3 regions of the Bacteroides sp. AM23-12 genome follow, and region 1 is predicted to be linked to each of the others. Evidence: riboswitches for the same ligand, from Rfam matches in the RefSeq annotation. Region 1 holds a riboswitch; each other region holds the start of a gene.
What was found. Region 1 has a riboswitch for thiamine pyrophosphate ahead of thiS (sulfur carrier protein ThiS). Riboswitches for the same ligand answer to the same signal wherever they lie in the genome.
Positions count from the first base shown of each region.

Region 2: linked by a shared signal. The riboswitch ahead of DW640_RS15950 (TonB-dependent receptor) and the one ahead of thiS (sulfur carrier protein ThiS) in region 1 are both predicted to bind thiamine pyrophosphate.
Region 3: linked by a shared signal. The riboswitch ahead of pnuC (nicotinamide riboside transporter PnuC) and the one ahead of thiS (sulfur carrier protein ThiS) in region 1 are both predicted to bind thiamine pyrophosphate.

Region 1 is NZ_QTLF01000004.1:78,873-83,100, reverse strand. Features, by position in the region: gene thiC (phosphomethylpyrimidine synthase ThiC) at 1-191, opposite strand, end outside; gene DW640_RS05610 (thiazole synthase) at 272-1,045, opposite strand; gene DW640_RS05605 (thiamine phosphate synthase) at 1,058-1,687, opposite strand; gene thiS (sulfur carrier protein ThiS) at 1,692-1,892, opposite strand; TPP riboswitch at 1,954-2,048, opposite strand; gene DW640_RS05595 (HAMP domain-containing sensor histidine kinase) at 2,104-4,086, opposite strand.
Region 2 is NZ_QTLF01000020.1:70,282-74,509, forward strand. Features, by position in the region: gene DW640_RS15935 (O-acetylhomoserine aminocarboxypropyltransferase/cysteine synthase family protein) at 1-700, shown strand, start outside; gene DW640_RS15940 (hypothetical protein) at 825-1,064, shown strand; gene DW640_RS15945 (mechanosensitive ion channel family protein) at 1,164-2,075, opposite strand; TPP riboswitch at 2,210-2,306, shown strand; gene DW640_RS15950 (TonB-dependent receptor) at 2,307-4,228, shown strand, end outside.
Region 3 is NZ_QTLF01000020.1:84,200-88,427, reverse strand. Features, by position in the region: gene DW640_RS15985 (thiamine diphosphokinase) at 272-895, opposite strand; gene pnuC (nicotinamide riboside transporter PnuC) at 892-1,458, opposite strand; TPP riboswitch at 1,461-1,556, opposite strand; gene DW640_RS15975 (BT_3044 domain-containing protein) at 1,698-2,594, opposite strand; gene DW640_RS15970 (RagB/SusD family nutrient uptake outer membrane protein) at 2,649-4,228, opposite strand, start outside.

The DNA.
Region 1 (4,228 bases):
GACGGGTCACTGAACGGACCGCTGGTGTCATATACGTATACTTCCGGATTCGGAGTAGCTATCTTTTCTTCTCCTTCGAAGCTGACACTGGGCACTTGTTCAACTTTCCGCATGGCTACACGGATGTTCGGATAGAGTTTACCCGGCAGATACACTTTCTGAGAACGGGAAAATTTTATTTTTTGTTCCATAGAATTTTATTATCGTATTATTAAGAATAGTGAAACAAACACTACTCCCTACTTATTACCTATTACTTATCACCTATTACTTATTCCAAAAATGCAGTTAAAGGTGAACTTGCTTCTGCTATAAAGTTATCAGCCTGCAGACCCAGTCCTGCTTCGTATGCCCGTCTTCCGGCTTCGGTGGCGGCTTTGAAGGCCAACGCCATTTCTACCGGATTGCCTGCTACGGCGATGGCGGTATTTACCAGTACGGCAGAAGCTCCCAGTTCCATTGCTTCGGCAGCGTGGCTCGGTGCACCGATTCCGGCATCTACGACAACGGGGATACCGGCCTGTTCGATAATAATCTGCAGGAATTCTTTGGTTTGCAGTCCTTTGTTAGTTCCGATGGGAGCACCCAGCGGCATTACGGTAGCGGCACCGGCTTCTTCCAGTCGTTTGCAGAGCACAGGGTCGGCCTGGCAATAGGGTAATACGATGAAGCCCAGTTTGACAAGCTGTTCTGTAGCCTTCAGGGTTTCGATAGAGTCGGGGAGCAGATAGCGCGGATCCGGATGGATTTCCAGTTTCAGCCAGTTGGTACCAAAAGCTTCACGTGCCATCTGTGCGGCGAAAACAGCTTCTTCCGCATCGCGTACTCCCGATGTGTTGGGTAGCAACTGGATATTCGGATGAATAATATGTTTCAGCATGTCGTCTTCTTTGTCATCCATGTCGATGCGCTTCATTGCTACGGTTACCATTTCAGTGCCCGATGCCAGAATGGCTTGTTCCATTACTTCATTGGAATTGAATTTTCCTGTACCCAGAAAAAGGCGGGAGTCGAACTCACGGCCTGCAATTACTAACTTTTCCACTTTTCAATTATTTTATTTGATTATACATTTCATGTTCAAAATCTTTCGTGTTTCCGCTGCCGGATCCTCCGCCCGAAGAATCGTTCCGGAAAGTGCTATTCCGTTCACTCCGGTTTCGAGTATGGCGGGTATATCCTCACAGGTGATTCCTCCGATGGCTACTACCGGCAGTTCGATATTCGCTTCTTTCATCTGAGATAAAATAGCGGCATAACCTTCCAGTCCCAGAACAGGACTCAGGTTTTTCTTTGTAGTGGTAAACCGGAAAGGACCGATGCCGAGGTAATCCGCTCCGGCACGGTAGTGCTGTACGACATCTTCGAATGTATTTGCCGTACCTCCGATAATAAATGCTTCTCCAAGTAATTGTCGTGCCTGATCTATCGGCATGTCTTTTTTGCCCAGATGCACTCCGTCCACTTCCAGCTTTTTGGCAAGTTCGACGTGATCATCCAGAAGTAAGATCGCTTCTTTTTCTTTGCAGAGAGGCTTTAGTTGGAGGGCAACAGCTTCCACCTCTTCATACGGAGCTTCCTTCATGCGTAGCTGAATCCATTTACATCCTCCTTCAAGTGCCATGAGTGCCGATTCGAAATAAGTATACCGATCGGTCTGGTGGGTGATAAATTGTAGACTGACCATACTTTTACCCTCCACAAGCCGCTTTGATGACCACGAGGTTATCATTCTCCTGTAATGCGAATTTTTCCCATTCGGAACGTGGAATCATTTTGTTGTTTACGGCAATAGCGATGCCTTGTGCTGGAAGTTCCAGTTGGGCAGCCAGTTGTGTAAGGGTAGAAGCAGGAATCATTTCCACCTCTTTGTTGTTAACTTGTACTTTCATTGTCCTATCAGTATTAATAAGTTGAAAGTAAATACAAAGAGCGTGCTTATATAGAAAGGCGATAAGAAAGAAACACAATCCCTACGTCAGTGCTAACTGCCTCAGGTTCCTAGGGTATAATCTCAGCCCCTCTTTGGGGCACCCCTTTGTCTTTACGGGAGCAAAGTAAGCGAAAAAGAAACAAAGATTCATCAAATTATCCGGTTTTTTTTCATTTTTCTTCCGATTCCCGTTTTTTGATAGGATGAGAAAAGACAAACCGTGCTCCGTTCTTATAATTCTTGTCAATCCAGATATCGCCTCCCATGCGTTGTATGGTCAGTTTGCAGATTGCCAGTCCCAAGCCTGTTCCCTGCACAAATTCGTTGAGCTTCTCAAAACGCTGGAATACCAGTTCCTGCTTGTCTTCGGGGATGCCCGAGCCTGTATCGGTCACAGAGAACAGCATACACTGGTCTTCTTCATCTATTTCATAATTCAGCGTGATACTTCCGCCGTCGGGAGTAAACTTCAACGCATTGTTCAGTAAGTTGATGATAACCTGCTGCAAACGTAGCGGATCGGTATAGAGCATATAAGGCTCTTTCGGCATCTGAAGCCTGACATCTATATCTCTTGTCCGGTTCTTTCTGGTCAGTGTGATCATGTTCTGGCAATGATTTACCAGTTCGCACCATTCATACTTGAACAGCAGTTTGCCTGATTCCAGACGTGATACATCCAGTACATCACTGATCAGTTGCAATAACAATTCGGAATTAGTCTGGATGATATCCGCATATTCCTTCTGCTCGTCCGTTGTTTCCACGGTATCGATCAGCAGGCTGGAAAAGCCGACAATGGCGTTCAGCGGTGTCCGTATTTCGTGGCTCATATTTGATACGAAGGCACTTTTCAGTTGATTGGCTTCTTCGGCACGCTCTTTGGCATAACGTAGTGCAATTTCCGATAATTCCAGTTTCTTTTTATCTTCCCTTAGTTGGGCTGTAGTCTTCTCAAGGTGATTCTTTAAGATTTTTGTCCGGTAATAATAATACAGTGAGATAAACAGTCCGCCTATCAGTACAAGGAAGGTAAACAGGATGAATTGCACTTCCGTCCGATATGCCTGAAAGAAAGACACCTGTTGGTTGATGATAAGTGAATTGAAAGGTAGTTTCTTGTCCTGAAATCCCCATTCATGCAGTTTGTTGGCATCAAATTTGTATCTGTTGGGCAACAAATGAATGTGGCCGACATTGTTTTTCCCCTTGTCCAGAAATTGATAAGCCTGTTCTCCCATGCTTCTCCCTATCCCGTCGTATTGGGGGATATATCCTCCGATTGCCCAATAACCGATGGCGGTAGCAGTCAGGCTGAAAACAGGCAACTCTGGATTCGCTTTGGAGAAAGCATATACAGAGTTGTTCATATACGTTATGCCCCGATTGTCAATTCTCCAGATACCCAGTAGTGCAACCGAATTTTTGGGGACATCGCGTAGTTGTTTGGCGGCAGCATCAAGGGTGTGGATACGGCCGTCAATATAGGTCGTCGATATTTCCGGATAGCGTTTCATATTCTTTTTTACCCACGCTTGTTCGGCAAGTCCGTTGTAGGTGTTGTCCGAGATGAACACTAAATGCTCCATATCCGGATAAAAGCTTCGCATCATTTCTATGTCCTTATCGATATCATATTCATATGTGTTACAGTATATTATATTGTATTTGTTCATTCTTTCCGTTAAGTCGATACTCTGAGGTTCATAAGTCCGTATATCAATAGAGTCTTCCGGAATACGGATGCCGTTGCGCGATGCCATAGCGCAAAATACGGGCAGTTGTCTGTACTTCTCGTCTTCGAGGTGCAGGAAACTGCTCCACGCTTCGCCACCCAGCAGGATAACCAGCTTGGCGTTCGGATGTTTGTCCAGAATGTTGGTAAGTCTTTTTTTCCATTTTCTGGATTGATTGAGGTCGGTAACATTCATGTTTTCTACGATGGTGGAATACTTGCCACCCAGTTGGCGGTACGTTTCTACGAACGTGTTGATATTATCGTAGGTATATTTAGTATCGGAATTATAGGACGTCACGAAAAGAATCTCCTCTTCCGGTTCTTCCGGAATAGCCGCATTGCCTGTAAAGGAGAATAAAAGAAAGGAAATAACGTAGACAATGCGCCATTTTTTATTTTTTAGCTGAAGTGTCATAATTGTCTGTTTTGATTTTCGGCTATTGCAAAAATACAAATTATGCCTTTGAAATACAATAGATAGTTTAGTTTTTTATGCTAGAAAAAAGGCCGCTGTGAAATTCACAACGACCTTTTCAATAGTATAGTTTAGCTTAATT
Region 2 (4,228 bases), on a different contig from region 1:
CATCGAACACGGAGCAGACATTGTAGTGCACTCCGCAACCAAATTCATTGGTGGTCATGGCAGTTCCTTGGGAGGAGTAATCGTTGACTCCGGTAAATTCGACTGGGTAGCTTCGGGTAAATTCCCACAGTTGACAGAGCCCGATCCGAGTTACCACGGAGTACGCTTTGTAGACGCTGCCGGTCCGGCTGCTTACGTCACCCGCATTCGTGCCACTTTGCTACGGGATACGGGAGCAACGATCAGTCCGTTCAATGCCTTCATCCTGCTGCAAGGGCTGGAAACACTTTCTTTGCGTGTAGAACGTCATGTAGAAAACGCGCTAAAAGTGGTGAACTTCCTGAATAATCATCCGAAGGTGAAGAAAGTCAATCATCCGTCACTCTCCGATCATCCGGATCATGCACTCTATCAACGCTATTTCCCGAATGGTGCAGGCTCCATCTTTACGTTTGAAGTAAAAGGAGGACAGGAAGAAGCACACCGCTTCATCGACAGTCTGGAGATTTTCTCGTTGCTGGCCAATGTAGCTGACGTGAAATCACTAGTCATCCATCCGGCAAGTACCACACACTCGCAACTTAATGCGCAGGAACTTGCAGAACAGGAGATTTATCCGGGCACTGTACGTCTATCCATCGGAACGGAACATATCAATGACCTGATAGCCGATCTGGAACAGGCACTCGCCAAAATCTGACATTAGATTCTAACCTATTTGTCTGTTAAAATGTGATTGACAACAAGACGCAATGAAGATTCGGGGATTGAACTTTCCATCACTATGATACGTTATAACAATATAACATTAAAACATTGCAGTTATGGAGAAATATTTAATACACAGCAACGAACTGCATCTGATAGACGCAGGGAAAATCCACCAGGCAGTAGAGAAAATGGTGGAGTCACTCGATCTTGCCGCAGGATCAACCAGTAATTTTGATCTCTATCAGGTAGTAGAAAGCTACTTTAAGGACCTTGAAAAAAGAAGGAAAATCAACCATGTACTGGGGATCAAAGAAGACCGATATGAATTTGCAGAAGACTTTGGCATCAAATAAAAAAGAAATTTTCCAATCACACCAGACAATTTGTTCATATAAAACGAGAGAGTCTCACCGAAGTGAAACTCTCTCGTTTTAGTATATATCTTATAGTGATCAGTTTCCCTGATGCACGGTAAGTTGCGGGAACGGGAAGTTGATGCCTTTTTCATTAAAGGTTTCATAAATAGTCTTGTTTATATCAAAATAAACTCCCCAGTAATCTGCCGTATTCACCCACACACGGGCTACCACATTCACACTGCTGGCATCCAGCGCATGAAGGGCAATAAACGGGGCGGGATCAGTCAGAATACGATTGTCGGCCGTCAGTATATCACGGACAATCTGCTGTACCTTATTATAATCTTCTCCATAATCCACGCCAACAATCCATTCTACACGGCGCGTTGTCTGTGTATTATAGTTTGTCACCACTCCGCTGCTCATTGCACCGTTCGGTATATAAATCACTTTATTATCTCCGGTAGTCAGAATGGTGTGAAATATCTGTATTTCCTTGACCGTTCCGGAAACTCCCTGACTTTCAATCCAATCTCCTACCTTATAAGGCTTGAAAAGCAATACGATCAGTCCGCCGGCAAAGTTCTGCAAGTTACCGGACAACGCCATACCGACAGCCACACCGGCAGAAGCCAACAGGGCTGCAAAAGAAGTTGTTTCGACTCCCAGAGCACCGACTACGGAGATAATCAACAGAATGGTCAGCAGAATATTTACCAGACTCTTCACAAAAGTCTTGATGCTTATATCCACCTTTCTCCTGTCCATCAGACGTCCGACAAATCGGTTGAGCATCGAGATGAGGAAGCGTCCGACAATGAAGACAAGGGTTGCAATCAGGATGCGTTCTCCGGCACGGATACCGAAATCTACCAATTGCTGGGTGATCAGAGAAAGCTTATCCAATCCGTCCGCATTGGCTATCGCTTCTTCCATTAATTTATCTGCGACGATTTGTGTAGAATCCGCAAGCTGTGTTGCTGTCGCTTGAAATAATAGTAGCATAATTTGATAATTATATTAAAATGAATAAATAGCTGACTTGTCATATTTCAACAAACTACAAAGTTATATTGTTTTTAGCAAATCTAAAAGTTTTTTTTGCTTTCCTCCCGCAAAAGCAGTAATTTTGCCAACGATTCACTAAGTAGGGGTGCCTTAACATGACGGGCTGAGAACATACCCATAGAATCTGAACCGGGTAATGCCGGCGTAGAGAACTAATTAATAAGCAAGATGAAAAAAATGATGATGATGGCCGTCGCCTTATTGGGCGCAGGCTTCCCTGTCCATGCACAAACGAGTGCAAAGGATAGTCTGAAAGTAATCAACCTGCAAGAAGTGCAGGTAGTATCCACACGTGCTACAGCAAAAACTCCCGTAGCATTTACCAATATAGGCAAAGCCGAACTTAAAAAAGTGAACTTCGGGCAGGATATTCCCTACCTGCTGAGCATGACTCCTTCCACGCTGACCACATCGGATGCGGGATCGGGCATCGGCTATACGACTCTTCGTGTACGAGGCACTGACGGCACGCGTATCAATATCACTGTAAACGGCATCCCGATGAACGATGCCGAAAGCCACAACCTGTTCTGGGTAAATATGCCCGACTTCTCTTCTTCCGTAAAGGATATGCAAGTGCAACGTGGCGCAGGAACATCGACCAACGGCGCCGGTGCCTTCGGAGCCAGTGTCAATATGCAGACCGAAGGCGCGTCCATGAAACCGTATGCCGAGTTCAACGGTTCCTATGGTTCTTTCAACACCCACAAGGAAACTGTAAAAGTGGGAACCGGACTGCTGAACAATCACTGGACATTCGATGCCCGACTTTCCAACATCGGTACGGACGGATATATCGACCGTGCCTCCGTCAATCTCAACTCTTACTATCTGCAAGGAGGATATTTCGCCGAAAATACGTCTGTCAAACTGATCGCATTCGCAGGAAAAGAAAAGACGTATCATGCCTGGGGATATGCTACTAAAGCAGAAATGGAAGAACACGGAAGACAGTATAACCCTTGCGGCGAATATACCGGAGACGATAATGAAAAACATTATTATGCCGACCAGACGGATAACTATCTGCAAAAGAATTATCAACTCCTTTTCAACCATACTTTCTCCACCGCATGGAATCTGAACGTAGCTCTGCACTACACCAAAGGTGACGGCTACTATGAGGAATATAAAGAAGACAGATCTTTCGTAGAATACGGTCTGAAACCTTTTACAACAGACGGAAAAGAAATTTCGGAAAGCGATCTGGTCCGCCAGAAGAAAATGGATAATAAGTTTGGCGGGGGTGTTTTCTCCCTCAATTATACCAACCACCGACTAACGGCATCTTTGGGCGGAGGCATCAATCAATATCGGGGCAATAACTTCGGGAAAGTGACTTGGGTAAAGAACTACATCGGCGCACTATCTCCCGCCCATGAATACTACCGCAACCAATCGAAGAAAACCGACGGTAACATCTATCTGAAAGCAAGCTACGACCTTACCGGAGGACTAAGTGCCTATGCCGACCTGCAATACCGGCACATCGACTACACCATCGACGGAGCAAATGACAAATACGACTGGAATAAAAGTGCGTTGCGTCTGCTGGCCGTAGACAAGAAATTCGACTTTTTCAACCCGAAAGTCGGACTGAACTGGAATATCAACTCCAATCACCGTGTCTACGCTTCTTTCTCCGTAGCTCAAAAAGAACCGACAAGAAATAATTATACGGATGGCGATCCCGACAGTTATCCGAAAGCTGAAAAGCTGCTCGACTACGAAGCCGGATACACATTCGCCAATCATTGGCTGACAGCAGGCGCCAACTTCTACTACATGGATTATACCGACCAGCTTGTCCTCACCGGAGCTTTGAACGATATCGGTGAAGCCCTGACAGAAAACGTTCCGGACAGCTACCGGATGGGAATCGAACTGATGCTAGGTATCAAGCCCTGTAAATGGTTCCAATGGGATATCAATGCGACATGGAGCAAAAACCGTATCAAGAATTTTGTAGAAAACATTCCCATTTACGATGGCTGGAACTTACTGGACGTCGTAAGCGTTTCTCATAAGAGTACTCGCATCGCCTTTTCACCGGATTTCCTGCTGAACAACCGTTTTGCTTTTACCTATCA
Region 3 (4,228 bases), on a different contig from region 1:
TAATATACTGACCTCTTGGAATGATAAGTCAGGAATACCTTAGCTTAGTTAGTTTCCATGCAATGAAACTATAGTTCCAAAGCCTTGAAACCAATAGTTTCAAGCTGAAGAAACTTTAGTTCCAAACTGCAGAAACTAAAGTTTCAAGCGCTGGAAACTCTAGTTCCAAGACCGTGAAACTAAAGTTTCATTAGGCAAAAAAATAATAGTTCCACAGTAGGAAACTATCAGTAGTAAGGCAGATGAAAGAATATTTTTCCGGAACAGGGATTTAATAAGCAAGGAATACTAAATATTCTCCTGTACAATGAATGGTAAACTCATCTGCTGTTGCTTCATTAAGTGTTCCCTGCCACCAGTTGCTGAAGTCGCTTAGCGGATAAAACAATCCTTCTCCTTTTAATCCTTCAGCTCCAAAATTGATGATAGAGACCTGCTGACCGGGATGTGAGGCAAAACTTTGCGTATCACTCACAGGAATAAATGTCCCGTAATCAGTGACTGTCCGTACTTCCATACCACTTCTCATATACTCCATGAGCAGGCTGATGTTTCCTAACGTATGATCTTCCCGTTTGCCGGTAGCACCTACGATGGCGATTTTCCGTATCCCTTTACTTTGCAGATAATGGACAGCTTTGGTCTGATCATTCGTCTCCTGATCCGAAATTTGAAGGATAATAGAGGAAAAACGCTTTTTATATTCCGGCAGGAGCGAGTCTCCATCGCCTATAATCACGTCGGGAGTATGTCCGCGGGAAATATATTCATTGGCGGCCCCGTCGCAACAAACGACGAATTGGGCTTCTGCCAAAAGACGCAGGGGAAGTTCGTGCGCAGGATATTCACCGTTGGCAAGTATGACGGCTTGGGGTATATAGTGTTCGTTTATCATTGCATGTTCATTATTTTTTTCCATTTGAAGTAGCCAAAGATAGCTATAATGGAGTAAAGTCCGTACAATGCGGAGGTGAAATAGAGATCTTTATAGATATAAAGTCCGCAACAGACGATGTCGACAAGAATCCAGGCAAACCATTGCTCGATGTATTTGCGTGCCAGCATCCACATTCCGACAATGCTCAACGCCGTTGTGAAACTGTCCAGCCACGGAACGTTACTGTCTGTGTATTCGATAAGTATCCGGGCGATGCCGACGAAAGACACGATAAACACAAGGAATAGTGGCAGATAGCATTTCCACGGGGTATGTATAATGGGGAGACTTTTCTTTTCCCCGTGTCCCCACATCCAGAAGAACCATCCGTAGATGGCAGCTATCAGATAGTAGATGTTGATGCCGAAGTCGGCATACAACCCCGCGTCGTAATAAACAAAGATATAAATGGCCGGCATGATGATGCCCGCCAGCCACAGATAGATACTGGCGCGATACTCCAGCCACAGGTAGATAATACCGATAAACGTACCGAATATCTCCAGATAATTCATTTCCATATTTGCTTATTTATTCGTTCTCTACGCCGGCATTACCCGGATCAGATTCTATGGGTATGTTCTCAGCCTGTCATGTTAGGGCACCCCTATTGCGTGAATCGGCGGTAAAATTACGAATTTAGCAGAAGGAAAACAAGGAATCATGTAAAAACAAGTCCTCCGTTGAAAAAACGAAGAGGAGATTTCAGCGGCATTTTTGCAATGCCGTGAAATCTCCTCTTCTCCTCATTTGTCGTGTATTATAAAACTTCTTTTTCTTTGGTCAGTTGCTCTTCATATAGCGTGTTACCGATCGTATATTTGAGGCTGAACTTTTTGGCGGTTGTGTTGTAGGTACTTTCTCCTGAGTCGATAATTACCGGTCCGTTTTCAGCATCCCATGCTTTGATCAAAACTTTCTTTACATCATTAGTGCCTTCCACTATCTGATCCGTGATGGTCAGTTCTATTGTACCCGTTTGGATATCAGCTTTCTCGTCGCTCTCGTTGTTCATGGCATAGAATAGTCTGACAGTGTTGACTCCGGTAGGCTTAATCGTTTTAGGCTTCTGAATCGTCTTCGGAGTTTCTCCTTCTAAGGTGGTATGCCCACTCATCTGGTAACTGCCCGAATAGTCATTCTTTAATTTTAATAGAATCAACATTTTATATCCGGATTCACTTATCGGATATCCTGTTGTACTTTCTATTTCGACGGGGATGACGTATGACTGGTCAATCTTCAGACTTGCTGTCTTTATCAACACAGGAACTTCGGCGGAAATACCTTCAGCGTGCTTGATTACCGTATTCTCCAAAGAAGGAATGGAATATAAATCAGTATCCAGTGATTTATAATATTTGTCCTCATTCAGAACGGTCCAGTATTTTTTATTGTAAATATCTACCAACTCTTCGTTGATCTTCATTTTTACGTTCACATCTCGGTCTAATGCTAATGTACCGGAACTGCTGACCGTGAAATAAGTTTTCACTTCTTCGTTACTGTAGCTTACTTCTGTGGTCCATACTCGGTTGTAAGCACCGATCAGGTAGATTTCTTTCTGATATTGTTCTTTTTCAAGCAGGTCTTTTTCACAAGAAGTGATGGAGAGCGTTAACAAAGAACAGACCACTATTTTGTATATTGATCTCATTATATGTTCAATTTTATATGATTAATAATCAGTTATATGATAGAAAGGGGAAAGTTACCAATCTCCGAATCCGTCCCATCCTGGATTTTGTTTCAGTTTGGCATTTTTATCCAATACGGCTCTCGGAATAGGATAGAAGTACATCTTCCTGTCAAAGCTGCGTAATGCATACTTATGAACTACATTGACAACAGTATAGAATTGGTCTCTTTCGGTTGTCTTCTTGGTAACGTCCATACCTTGTACCGGTTTGTTTTCTTCTGTTTCTGCTAGTCCCCAACGACGCAGGTCATGATATCTTCTTCCTTCGCACGCAAATTCGATCATGCGTTCGCGGATGATTAACTGACGCATCTTCACTTGATCGCTGGCATCGGCAAGGGTGATGCCCGGCAATCCGGCACGGTAACGAATCATGTTGAAGTAGTACATGATTTCCTCCGGATTATACAAAACATGATAAGTGGTGTTATCTGCCGCTTCCGTATATTCCGGTTCTCCTTTCAGTTCATTCAATGCTTCTACATAGTTCAACAGTATTTCCGCATATCTGAATACAGGGAATGTTTTCGGTTTTATTTTAGCACCTGTATGACTGGTACAGTTATCCTCCGGATGGATATATTTCTTTAGAGTATATCCCGTTAAGTTATAGTCTTCTGGATTGGCAGCCTGTTTTGCACAGTTGCCATTCACGTAATATCCTGCTGTAAAGTTAGTCACGTTGGGAGCTTCGGTTCCTGTTACCGAAGTTGCGGGCCAGAAACATTCACAGAATCCGATAGATGCGTAGAAACGCGGTTCGCGGTCCAGATACATTTTGGCAACGGTTGGTCTCAGCTCATATCCTGTGGCGATGGTAGGTACAGTACCCGCTTCTTCATAATAATCAGGTTGTTGCACATAATCTTCTCCATCTTTCATGTAGTAGGCATCTATGAGTTTCTGAGTGATTCCTAAGCCGTTCCATCCTCCCAGTTTCAACGGGAAGGCGATTGAAATGATGTTGTTGTTCAAGGGAGTAGCATAAATAAGTTCAGGGTTTTTCACAGCCAGTGCTTCTCCATTGAACATGTCTATATACGAATGGTAAGGATCGATTCCTCCTACTCCTAACGGGAATTCCGCTTGTGACGCCTGAGAGGATGCATACGTGTTTTCATCGCTGGGTACAGTGTATAATGAGTAAATACCGCTATCGATAATTCTCTTGGAGGCAGCAGCTGATTTCGCCCATTTCACCGGGTCATATTGCTGGGCTATCATGTTTCGTCCGTCGGAAGTGGTCCAGTCGGCATAATATTGATTGCCGTTGTACCACTTGGAAGCTTGATAAAGCCGGACACGTGACATGAGGGCGGCTGCCGCATATTTGGTAGGACGTTCGAATTGAGTGCTCGGGCGCGTCGGGTCCAGTAGACTGTAAGCTTCTTCGAGGTCTTTGCAGATATATTCCACACATTCATCGTACGTGTTACGTTCGAATGACAAGTTTTCAATGTTTTCATCTACCGACAGCGGCTCTTCGGGAAGGATGACTGCCGGTCCGTAAAGTTCCAACAGATAGAAATAGAAGGAAGCTCTCATGAAATGAGTCAAACCCATAATTTCACGTCTGTCCAATCCTTTCAGGT